Regions from separate parts of the Vallitalea okinawensis genome, predicted to be linked through region 1. Evidence: predicted binding sites of a transcription regulator. Region 1 holds the regulator's gene; the other holds the start of a gene.
What was found. Region 1 encodes NrdR, which represses ribonucleotide reductase genes. Its sites were predicted from a motif close to CACAANATNTTGTG; they were not measured.
Positions count from the first base shown of each region.

Region 2: a site for NrdR is predicted at 2,601-2,614, ahead of C1Y58_RS11715 (vitamin B12-dependent ribonucleotide reductase). Genes of this name have one in related genera too.

Region 1 is NZ_PQDH01000008.1:163,499-170,216, forward strand. Features, by position in the region: gene C1Y58_RS19730 (leucine-rich repeat domain-containing protein) at 1-638, opposite strand, end outside; gene C1Y58_RS19735 (glycosyl hydrolase family 18 protein) at 864-2,066, opposite strand; gene nrdR (transcriptional regulator NrdR) at 2,333-2,788, opposite strand; gene C1Y58_RS19745 (metallophosphoesterase) at 2,844-3,533, opposite strand; gene C1Y58_RS19750 (GTP pyrophosphokinase) at 3,606-4,418, opposite strand; gene C1Y58_RS19755 (M23 family metallopeptidase) at 4,512-5,402, opposite strand; gene hisE (phosphoribosyl-ATP diphosphatase) at 5,480-5,758, opposite strand; gene hisI (phosphoribosyl-AMP cyclohydrolase) at 5,755-6,081, opposite strand; gene hisF (imidazole glycerol phosphate synthase subunit HisF) at 6,088-6,718, opposite strand, start outside.
Region 2 is NZ_PQDH01000003.1:485,466-492,183, forward strand. Features, by position in the region: gene C1Y58_RS11700 (Gfo/Idh/MocA family protein) at 1-915, shown strand, start outside; gene C1Y58_RS11705 (cob(I)yrinic acid a,c-diamide adenosyltransferase) at 959-1,489, opposite strand; gene C1Y58_RS11710 (single-stranded DNA-binding protein) at 1,672-2,334, opposite strand; gene C1Y58_RS11715 (vitamin B12-dependent ribonucleotide reductase) at 2,873-5,839, shown strand; gene C1Y58_RS11720 (GbsR/MarR family transcriptional regulator) at 5,894-6,337, opposite strand; gene fbaA (class II fructose-bisphosphate aldolase) at 6,456-6,718, opposite strand, start outside.

The sequences.
Region 1 (6,718 bases):
TTTTCTAATGAACTCACATCATCTATCTTATTATCATTGATAACAAGTTGGTTTAATCTTGAATCAGATAAGAAAGTTAATGGTATAATGCTCTCTATTTCATTATGCGTTATCTCTAATCGAATCAATCTATCTAAGCTCTTTACTGGACTTATATCTTTAATCTTGTTCCTATTTATAACTATCCATTCTAAATTTATAAGATTCTCAAGTGGGGTAATATCATTAATCTGGTTATCACTTAAATATAAATGTTTTAAAGTTGTAAGGGTTTCTAATGCTGATATATCTTCAATATTATTACTATCTAAAACTAACACCTCCAAAAATTCTAGGTCCTTTAATGGACATATATCTTTTATGTTGTTGTAACCTAAATTTAAATATTTCAAATTAGTAAGGTACTGTATTCCCTCTAAATTATTAATACCTGATCTTAACAACTCTAATTCTGTTATTTCATCGACATCTTCTAAATAGATGTTTCCTGTGGGCTTATTAATAATACCTCTTACAGCATCTTCGACTCTAAAGTCTTCAAAAGTAACAATTTCTTGTGGGTCTTCTGCTTTTATATCTACCATGAAAATCAATAAAAAAAGCAAGAGAACACTTGTAATAATTTGGATTTTTTTCATTATATTCCTCCTAGTACTCTATGTAAGTCCATTTAATATTTTATATAGCAACTTATATATATACAAGAGAGTTAAGCATTTTTAGTATATGTAAATTATGGGAATAGTTAATCCATAATATAAAGGCACATGATTCAGTATTAATACTGCTAATCATGTGCCTTATTTTCAATTCAAAAATATGTATCTTTAAAAAATTATTTAACTTTTTATTCTAACACTATACTATCTAATCTCTTCACCTAATCGATTCCAAACGTCTAATTCCAAATCAATTTCGCCTGAATAGTAATTTGGGATGCTGCCTATGTACCATAGGGATATCCCGCCAAGTCCTTGTTCTTTAACCAATTTTAATTTGGATTCAACACTGGTCCAGTCTTCATACCATATTGTATTTAGATTACCTGTTTCTTTATTTGTATATAAAATATAGGGGTTAAGAGAACTTTCCCCACGTCTCACTATGGTATCATAGGCTTGTTTATTGGTTATAACTTCATTTAAAGCTCGATCATAAATCATGCTATATGTAGGATGATACGCTTGACCATCCACATACCCATTAATATTTTCCCATTGTGTCGATGCAAAACTAATCTGGAGTAGCCCCTTTTCTATTAAACTTGAATCTGATAGCCCCCCTTTTATACGGCTGATATCCTGACTGATTGTATTGATCGGTGATTGAGGGGATAGTACTGGTTCATTACCATAAAAACCATTTATCCATTTAGCCTCATAGTCATGTGCCATTAAAATAACATAATCAGCTATTTGAAAGATCTCATCATGTTGATAGTGATTATAATTAGTTGATACAGGCACAGTGACATAAAGCTGTTTATTAAGCACTTCGAGTACTGCTTTTAAATCTCTTAGGAACTGTAAGTAAGACTGTTGATAGTCCTGGTTAACAAACTCAAAATCTATTGTCACAGCATTAAAATCCAAAGCAGCTAGAATAATCTGATTCATAATTTCCTTTTCCCTAAAAATAGTACCAAAATTATCTTCAAATTGAGATAATGGTGCATAAACCATAAGGCTGCTATCAATTGAATGAGATTTCATATTATTTAGCACTTCATCAGAACCTTCAGGTCTATAATAATCGTATAGTTGGTCACCTAGTCTTCTCTCTTGTGTCAGAAAGACTTCACCATTCTCTTCATCAATTGTACTCCACCCAAAGGAAATATGATCAAAATTATTGATCGATTTATCCTCAATCATTTGATTAAAGCGAGTATTGGAATTAATGGCATAGAAACCATGTATAACTTTATCGTCCAATAGCTTTTCTTCTAAAACTAAGGTAGCTTTCTCACTGAATTGGGAATTAACACCTACTTCTGCACTATGTACAACATTAGCTGATATCATAAAAAGGATTAGATATAAACTGGCTTTTTTGATATACTGCATCTCCACACCTCCTTTTTTACTTATTATATACTATATTTCTAGTTTATTCAATTAATTAAAGTCAGATACATGATATACTCATAACAAAAAATGGTACACATTACCACACCATCAAAGAACGAATGTAGCTCCGCTGCGTGTATTTATGAAGTTTGTGTTGTTAGGAAGGTTACTTAGTATCAATTAACTGTTTCTAATTGGTTGATTATACGACTTTCCTATATGATAAAAAACTGCCCCAACGAGACAGTCAATTTGATCTAAATCTATGATCCTTTAATCATTTTATTTAATTCCTGCATAAAGGTATTGATATCCTTAAATTGTCGATATACAGATGCAAATCGCACATAAGCTATTTCATCGATTCCTTTTAAACCTTCCATAACATATTCACCAATCTGAACGCTATCTATTTCTTTCGCCATGGAATTGAGTACTTTATTTTCAATATCTTCAACTAATCTTTCTACATCTGTAACAGAAACAGGGCGTTTATGGCAGGATCGTAGAATGCCATCCATTAGTTTATCTCTGTTAAATGGCTCTCTTGTTTTATCCTTTTTTATCACCATAAGTGGTATTGTTTCAACTTTCTCATAGGTAGTAAAACGTTTATTGCATTTCTCACATTGACGTCGTCTTCTAATTGATATATTTTCTTCAGACGGTCGTGAATCAATAACTTTCGTATTATCATATCCACAAAAAGGGCATTTCATAATATTCCTCCTTCTCCAGCTAAATTAATACATTTGAATGGTTCCTAGTTTAAACTTATAGAACCTTATACAGTTGAAAATCAAGATAATCCGCAGAAACAAGATGATAATGAGTTTTCCCATGCTTACCAATCAAACTACTATCAAATGATAGTTGACCATGAAGGTGGCCATAAACAACCTTGTCTACTCCATAAGCTCCCATAAGCTCGGTAAATCCTGATATCTGTTTTTCATCATTAGTTGGTGGATAATGCAGCATAGCAATGATGTACGTGAATCCACCTTTAACTGCGTGATTTAGAGATAGTTCAAGACGCTGTAGTTCTCGTTTATAGATTTTTTCATCTTGGTCAGTAAACATACGTTGATTAGGGCATGTCCATCCCCTAGTACCACAGATTGCAATGTTGTCAATGGTATAGAAATTATTCTGCAAAAAAAACATTTTATCAAACATACTATTCAGCTTAGTGATGGATTTCCACCAATAATCATGATTACCTCTTACTAATACCTTATAACCCGGCAAGGCATCAATCCATCCTAAATCCTCCATGGCCTCTTCTAAGGTCATAGCCCAAGATATATCACCCGGTATCAAAACTAAATCTTGCTCCTTGATGGTCTCCTGCCAATGCTCCTTAATCTTAAGCTCATGATTAGTCCATGCGTCCCCAAAGATACCCATGGGTTTATTAACATTGAAGCCTAAATGTAAATCTCCTATAGCATATATCGCCATATATATCCTCCAAATTGTTAGTACCTACTTCAAGAAGTAATTTGATCTTATTTAAAGCCATAACGTTATCTTTTAACGATTTAGGCTCTGAGCATCAAATACCTCTGCTATAACATCTAATTGTTTATTAAATTCTTGCAGCTTTTCAAATGAATCTTGTCTCAAAATATCTAAAAACTGAGCTTGAATTCTCTTAGCTTCCTCAATATTTCCAACATCATATATATTTTGTATATTATTAACGATATCTGCTACTAATGTAGATTTAAGCTTAAAAAGATTCTGAGCTTCGACGATTTCGTTGCGTATATAGGACATCTCTTGATCTAAACTATGAGCAGCATCTGCTGCATGTATTAACTTGCCTAACAATTCCTCTGGTATCTTTCCATTGTATTTATATTTTAATGAATGTTCTATTGTTGCCCAAAAATTCATTGCTAGCGTTCTTATTTGTATTTCTGCTAATATATTGAATTCACCTAATGCAGTATGCACCGGATATTTTATAATGACATGATAACTACGATAACCGCTTTTCTTCATATTCGAAACATAGTCTTTCTCTCGAATAATCATCATATCTTTCCCAGCTCTATCACGAATGAGCTCTACTACTTTATCTATATCTTCAACAAACTGACATATAATACGAATCCCAGCGATGTCCTCGATTTCTTCTCCGATTTTTTCGAATTCTATTTCTTTCTTTCGTGCTTTCTCTATAATACTAGATATCTTTTTTACTCTTCCAGTTACAAATTCAATTGGTGAATAGTGTCCAAGTCGAGTGTACTCTCTTCCAACACTTTCAAACTTCACAATGAGTTCCTGGACGGCTTGTTCATAAGGTATTAAGAGTTCTCTCCAATTTTGCGTTTCCATATACCTTCCTCCATTCGTGTACATATATATTATATCATAAATAGTATTAAAATGTTAAATTTTTGCCTATAATACACTAGTCAGAGTAAAAAACTAATTGCCTTTTTCTTCAACATATCTAAGGATATAATAAGGGTTAATCCAATATTCTTCATCTGTAATATTTCTTAACATAATACCGAGATGTAAGTGGACCGGAAACTGGCCTGTAGTACCTGGAACTGGGCTATAACCGGTATCACCCATGTAACCTAAAATTTCCCCAGCTTCAATTTTTTGCCCAACTTCCATATCCTCTCGATAACTGTCTAAATGAGCGTAGTAAAAATAATTCCCACTAGGGCTATTAATACCTATTCGCCATCCGCCTTTTTCATTCCAACCCATATTGGCAACTGTACCATCTGTTATACTTAATATTTCTAGTCTTCCTCGTTGATTTTTAGTATCCATAATATCTGTTCCTAAATGAAGTCGATTACCACCATAGGTCCTATCTGCGCCATAAGAATCCTCATAATAAAATTCTTCTTGATTGCCTTTGACTGGGAAACATTTCACATCTGCTAAAGCTTGCTCAAGTATCTCCCCTTGCTCACTATAGATTTTTTCTATTTTCATTTTATCATACCAATGTAGGCTTTTAATGAAGGCATTGATATCTTCTATGTTATAGCCCTTTAAATTATAGTCCTTATTAGCATAATAAGCTGCTAAATAACTATAATAATCAACGTCTTCTATTTGTCCATAGTTTTCAAAATATGTAATGACATTTCTATTAATATAAAAGTACTTAAATTCCTCATAGGGCATTAAAATCTTATCATAGTTCTTAATAAAAATAAATGATAAAACGAAAAATAAAAGCAATAAAATTGCTTTTAGATTTAAAATCCTTGTCTTTTTTCTTCGTCGTTGATATTTCTGTTTTCTAAATGCTGCTTGCCTCCTACTTTTTCTTAATCGCCTAGATCTATTCAAATCATCACCCGTTCTATTATCCCTAACTGTATGACTCTATACATTTTATTATCTTAGTGATGATTTTATACCTCTCTCTATCTCCTCTTACTTAATTCCTTATCAATATCATTCCAGTCAATACCAAGTTCTACTAATAAAACTGTGATATGATACATTAAGTCTGCGACTTCATAAACAACTTCAGAAGACTCATTATTTTTTGATGCAATGATTACTTCTGCACTTTCTTCACCAACTTTTTTCAGTATTTTATCAATTCCAGTATCAAGTAAATAATTCGTATAAGACCCTTCTTTTGGATTCTCTTTTCTATCATTAACTACCTTCATTAAATCTGATAATACATCTTTCATTTATATATATCCACCTTCCTATAGAAACATGTTCTGTGATTGGTGTGACAAGCTGGACCGACTTGATCTATAAGAGCTAATAGACAATCATTATCACAATCGATTAAGAGTTCTATTAAGTCCTGGGTATGTCCTGATGTTTCACCTTTTTTCCACAATCCTTTACGACTCCTTGAGAAAAAATAAAGATCTCCTGTACTTATAGTTTTTGCATAAGCCTCATCATTCATATAAGCTTGCATTAGTACCTCTTTGGTATCAAATTGTTGTACAATGACTGGAATCAATTGATTTTCTAAAAGCTTCAAATCCTTAAAATCCACTATTCATCACACCCTAACTGGTATATTCTTCTTATTTAAGTAACTCTTCAACTCACCAATAGTCAGTTCTTTATAATGAAATAATGAAGCTGCTAAGGCTGCATCGGCTTTACCTTCTTTAAAAACATCTTCAAAATCTCTTAATGATCCAGCACCACCCGATGCGATAACAGGTATGGATAATTTTTCTGATATACACACCGTTAAATCTGTATCAAAACCACTCTTTGTGCCGTCTTGGTCCATGCTTGTTAATAATATTTCTCCAGCTCCTAATCGTTGAACCTCTTTTGCCCACCATAATGCATCTATACCAGTATCTTCACGTCCACCTTTTATGTATACATTCCAGCTACTGTCATTCCTCTTTGCATCAATAGCAATAACAATACACTGCTTTCCAAACCTCTCACTTGCTTCTTTTATTAATGCTGGATTCTTAATAGCAGCAGTATTTAATGAAACTTTATCAGCTCCGCATAAAAGCGCTTTTCGGATTTGCTCTATTGAACTGATACCACCTCCTACAGTCAATGGAATAAAAATCTCCTTAGCTGTCTTTTCAACAATATCATAAATGGTTTCTCGCTCTTCATAAGATGCCGTAATATCTAAGAAAACTATTTCATCAGCCCCA
Region 2 (6,718 bases), on a different contig from region 1:
CATGTTATGAGGTACACTAATTTCTATCAAGAAATTAAAAAAGCAATTGATTCAGGTATTATAGGAGATGTGAAATCCCTTTTAGCCGTAGAGAATGTTGGTTATTTTCATCATGCACATAGTTTTGTAAGAGGTAATTGGAGACGCTCAGATGAAACCAGTCCAATGATCTTAGCCAAAAGCTGCCACGACCTTGACCTTATTCAATGGTTGATCGGTGCAAAATGCATTCATTTGTCTTCCTTTGGTAACCTTAGTCACTTTAATGCTGAAAACGCTCCAGCTGGTTCAGTAGACCGGTGTTTAGATGGGTGTCACTCTAAAGAAAAATGTCCTTACGATGCTGAGAAGATTTATGTACTCGATAAGGTAACAGGTATAAAAAATGGCATATGGAAATGGCCTTGTAATGCTGTTGTGAACAACCCTACAGTAGATTCAATTTATGAGGCATTAAAAAAAGGTCCTTATGGAAGGTGTGTCTATAAGTGTGATAATAATGTTGTAGATCACCAAGTAGTTATAATGGAATTTGATAATGGTACTACGGCTAATTTCACAATGAGCGCCTTCACTGTAAGTGATGGTCGACAGATTAAAATTATGGGTACTTTGGGTGAGATCATTGGAGATATCGATACTTCAAAAGTAAGAATAACACCATTTGGTAAAAAATCTAGACAAATTGATATACAATCTATAACCGGAAGTATCGATAGCCATGCAGGAGGGGATCATCAAATTGTTGATCGTTTCATTAATACATTAAGTTGTAACACTATAACAATGGACACTCTAACATCTATAGATGCTTCTGTACATAGTCATGTTATGGCTCTTGCAGCTGAACACTCTCGATTAAATAATGGCTTATCCATTAACCTCAATGACTTTATTAATTCTATGAATCATTAATTGGACAAAAAAACCCTAAGCTCATGGCTTAGGGTTTTAACAGCTAGTATTCTATTCCTTTACGAGCACCAATTCCTTCTTCGAAGGGATGCTTTGTATCTTCAATGGTAGAAACATAATTTGCACGTTGATAAATTTCTTCTGGTACTTCTCGACCAGTTAATACAACTTCGATTTCAGCTGGCTTATTATCAAGTATATCTATAACCTCATCCATTGGTACGATTTCATTTCGAATAACACCGAGTATTTCATCCAATATTAAGACGTCACATTGACGTGTATCTAATACTTTTCTTGCAAAATTCAATCCGTTTTTAATATCTTCACTTAAATCTTTCTTTTCTTCATCGGTTAAGTTCCAGAAAAAATCTCTTTCTTTTTCAAATCTAAAGAGTTTAAAATGTGGCTCTAAGTTTTTAAGGCTTTCCATCTCACCTGTAGGATTACCCTTAAGGAACTGTATCATAATTACCTTATAACCATGACCTACAGCTCGGACACCTTGCCCAATAGCTGCAGTTGTTTTTCCTTTACCCTTTCCACAGTATACTTGTATCAAACCTTTATCCATCATTGTCCCCTTTCTATAGGTAAGTGCTTACCTATAGATTTATTATAAATGGTATAGGATCATTTTTCAAACAGTTATTTATATTATGCCCTGGACTTATGCAAATTATTCATCATTCACTCACATTTTTTAACTGCCTCCAAATAAAGAAACACCCACTATAACGTGGATGCTTAAAATCATTATAAATCCTTACTTTCTTCCTCACTATTATTTGTTTCTTCGTTAACAATTTCCATCTTCGAAACAGATACTTCATAAGCTGTTTTTTCAATGACATTTTCTTCACTTAGCTTCTTTTGATAAACACGACTTTGAATACGTCCCCACATTTTTATTCGACGTCCTACCTCTAATTTTTCAGCAAAACGAGCATTTCTCCCCCATGCAATTGCAGGAATATAATCTGATTTATTATAAGGTCTATTAACAGCAATTAAGAGGTCTGTTATTTCTCTTCCAAAAGGAGTGGTACGATAAATTGGCTTTTTACACACATATCCATCTAGATAGATAACATTTGGGTTTTTACTTATACTTTCGTCATGAACGATAACTTCCCTTGCAAATACTGAAAGTATTAATCGACTTTTACCATTTTCATGGCGATTATAAGATCTAAATTGACCTTCTACTTCAATGAACTTCCCCTTATAGTCTTGTTTTGGATCTAATAACCGCTCTGAAACGAGTACTCTAATTTTGTCACATGCTTCGCTTAATCTTTCAACATCCATTGTAAAATTGTAAAAGCCTTCCCCATATACCTCATGACTAAATTCAAATCCAGAAGATATCTTTCCAAAAACTTCAACAACGTTGTTTTTTATTACTTGGTCAGCCATTGTCTTTCTCCCTTCATATTTATTCATATGTTTATTACTACAATTCTTATGCAGTTAGTCCTAAATTTAGAAGTGTATTTTTAATATTTTGAAGAGCTTTCTAAGGCGTAAAAAATAATATATCACTATTTATTAAGTTGGATTTAATTAAGAACGTAAGTATAAATCCTATCAATATATATATTTTTAGTGTTTTAAAAAATATTATGTATTTTTCATTCAATTCTGATTATAAAACAAGATATTGATTTTAATTTTATTTATGATACAATATATAGTGTCCGATAATATTATCAAGATTATCCAGCTGACCAATGTAGTCATCCTATGCTACCCTGGAAGTTCAGTACCTTAGGTTAAGTTAGTGACTATATTATGTAAAACGAGAGATAATAAATACTACATATGTACTTAGCTGGAATAGATCTTTGAAACCCAAATTTCATTTATTCATATACAAGAAAATTCATCGTGCCCCAAAGATAACGATGAATTATTCTATCTTAAAATATAAAATACATAAAGATGAGAGGAGCCAATGATGAAGCTTACAGATCTAATTTTTCGTCACTACACAAAAGAACTAGAAGAGGGTAATAAAACTGTTTATGATCTATTTGAATGGAAAACAGTTGATGTACTTATGAAGGATTATAGTACAGGTGATATTATTCTAGACATGAAAAATCTTGAATTCCCTTCACATTATTCACAATCAGCTTGTAATATTATTGCAAGTAAATACTTCAGAAAAAAAGGTGTCCCTAATAAACGTGGATCTGAGTATTCTATGAAACAAGTCGCAGATCGCCTAGTTGGTTTTTGGGCTGAGGCAGCTGTTGATGAAGGGTTAATTGATGAAGATGAGAAGAAAATAGTCTATGATGAATTAAGTTTCATGTTTCTTAATCAAATGTGGGCACCAAATAGTCCTCAATGGTTCAATACTGGTCTAAAGTTAGCTTATGATATTGATGCCCGTGCTCAAGGTCATTATTACTTCGATGAAAAAGAAGGACGAGCTACCTTATCCAAAGATGGATACACTCGTACACAAGGCTCCGCATGTTTTATTGTTAGTGTAGAAGATTCATTGCTTGGTAATAAATCCCTTACAGATCAATTAACAGTTGAAACGCGTTTATTCAAATATGGATCAGGTGTTGGTAGTAACTGGTCATCTATACGAGCTGCTGGTGAGCCCCTTTCTGGCGGCGGTAAATCATCAGGATTACTAAGCTTCCTTAAAGTTTTTGATCGCAATGCAGGTGCTATTAAATCTGGAGGTACGACTCGTCGTGCAGCTAAGATGAATATCCTTGATCTAAATCATCCTGAAATTGTTGACTATATAGAATGGAAGTCTAAAGAAGAAAGTAAAGTTCGTGATTTAGGCAAAATGGGTTATTCAACACATTTTGAAGGTGAAGCCTACGAAACAGTATCTGGCCAAAATGCAAATAACTCTGTTCGAATTCCTAACACTTTTATGACAAAACTTGATGAAGAAGATGCAAATTGGTCACTTCAGGGTCGTTTTGATAAAGAATTTACAAAAGAAGTATCTGTAGATGGTTTATGGAATCATATTGCTGATGCTGCTTGGACTTGTGGTGATCCTGGGGTTCAATATGATGATATCATAAACGACTGGCATACATGTCCTGCTGGTGAAGATGGTCAATATAACGCAAAACACAATCGTATTAATGCGTCAAATCCTTGCTCTGAATACATGTTTTTAGATGATACAGCTTGTAACTTAGCCAGCATCAATATTGCCAAATTCTATGATTCTGAAACAACTAGATTTGACATCGATGGTTATCTTCATGCTATTAAATTGATACAAATTGTATTAGAAACTACTATTCATTGGGGTCAATTCCCAACTGAAGATATAGCTCGTAAATCCTATCGTTTTAGAACTACCGGACTTGGTTTAACTAACCTTGGATATACATTTATGACCATGGCAATACCATATGATTCTGAAGATGCAAGAACTTTTGCTGCCTCTGTAATGAGTATTCTAACAGGTTATTCTTATTATATTTCATCGCTATTTGCTAGAAAGGTAGGACCTTTTGAATGCTATGAGAATAACGCTCCACATATGTTACGTGTTATTAATAATCATGCTCGTATAGCTAATTACAATAGCGCTGACATGGAATTTGAAGGATTAAGCTATGATCCTGTTCGTATTAATCATAAGTTATTATCCGATCTTGGATTTAATAATATATCAAATACTTTAAAGAAAGTATGGAAAGACACACTTGCATCTGGTGAAAAATATGGCTTTAGGAATGCACAGGTATCCGTGTTAGCCCCTACAGGCACTATTGCTTTTGCTATGGATTGTGCCACAACTTCATCAGAACCTTTCTTTAGTCATGTTGTTTATAAGAAGCTAATTGGTGGCGGCAGCATGGAGATTGTTAATCCAGCTATCCCTATTGCATTAAAGAAGCTTGGGTATGATGAAGTCCAAATCACAGAAATAGTTAATTATGTGATGGAAAAAGCTGATATGGGTGGCTATGAAATGATTAGAGATGGTAAGATCGAAGGCACTCCATATTTGAAGGAAGAGCATTTTTCAGTATTTGATACTGCTAATAAATGTGGTTCTGGTCATCGCTTCATTCCACCAGAAGGTCATGTACGCATGATGGCTGCATTAATGCCAAATGTATCTGGCGCTATTAGTAAGACTGTTAACTTACCTAACCACGCCACTGTTGAAGACATTAAAGAGATTTACTACATGTCATGGAAATTAGGCGTAAAAGCTATTGCTCTTTATCGTGACGGTTGTAAAGCTTCCCAACCATTAAATTCAACTATGATTGAAGAAAAAGAGGGAAAATTAGATGACCTAACCTATAATGAGTTACTTCATTATGCTAAACACCAACGTGAGAAAGATTATAAACCTATACGTAAAAAGCCTCAAGGTATTCGAACAGCCCATGTTCATGAAGCAGAAATGGCTGGTCTTAAACTTTATATAACAACTTCTTTCTTTGATAATGGACGCTTAGGCGAAATATATATATCAGCAGGAAGACAAGGTTCATTAATCAAAGGATTATTAGATAGTTTATCAACTACTATTTCAGAGATGCTGCAGTATGGCGTACCTCCTAAAGATATTGCTAGAATGTATCGGGGACAAAAATACGAACCTAGTGGTTTTGTTACAAGTCACCCTTATATTAAAAATGCTGACTCAATTTCTGATCTAATAAGTAAAATCATTGATATTGAGCTTGGGGATTTTACTTACTGCCAGATTAAACCTGAGCAAGATCATGAAACTGTAAAGATTCCTGTAGCTACTGCTAACAATGAAATCACTGCTACTATCGATGATAGTCATGTTAAAGCTGAAGTCATCTATGGTGAGGTTTGTCCTAATTGTAAAAGTACAAAAATGGTGAAAAACGGTACGTGTAAAGTATGCACTGAGTGTGGATCTACTACTGGATGTAGTTAATATGTATAAAGGGATATCTCAAAATTTGAGATATCCCTTGTTTAATTGAAAATATTATAGCAATTTGTTAATGTGTTTAATAAGATCTGTGAAAAAGGTTATTTCTTCCTTCAACCTTAAGCCATCAATCTGATTCTCTATTTTATAAGACTCAATCTTTTCTAAATTTACCTTCATACGTTCAAGATATGTTATAAAAGACTTTGTACTTTCTATACCTGGTTTAGTCTTTATACGATAGAACTTTTTCCGTATACCTCTTTTTGTGAAAACTTCTATTCTGCCCAAAGCGATTAAGTTATTCACAGCTTTACTTGTTGCACCTTTGCTAAGAAGTAATAACTGTTGAATTTCATCAAAATGCAATTCACTAGACTCCCAGACCATTAATAATGCATAGACACGAGCCGCTGAAGGTAAATAACCTGATTGTTCTAAAAATAAACCGAACTCTTCTATTAAATCATAAGCTTTTTCCAATTGCTTCTCATTTCTCATTATGTTCACTCCTCAATGAACATAACGTTACCATAAAATGCCTCATTTTTCAAGCAGAAAAAAGCAATCTCCACTCAAAATACCTTTGCTTGGAGATTGCACTCATTACACAATTATTTTACTTATAGATAGTTTGACCACTTGATCTTAATACATTACATGCTTCAACAACACGATCCGCCATACTTGCTTGTGCCTTCTTGAGGTAAGATCTTGGGTCATACATTTTTTTATTACCTACTTCACCTTCAACTTTAAGTACCTCATCATAGTGCTTAAACATATGGTCTACAATAGGTCTACTGAATGCATATTGAGTATCAGTATCTATGTTCATCTTTATGACACCGTAACCAAGTGTTTCTTCAATTTCTTCTTTTG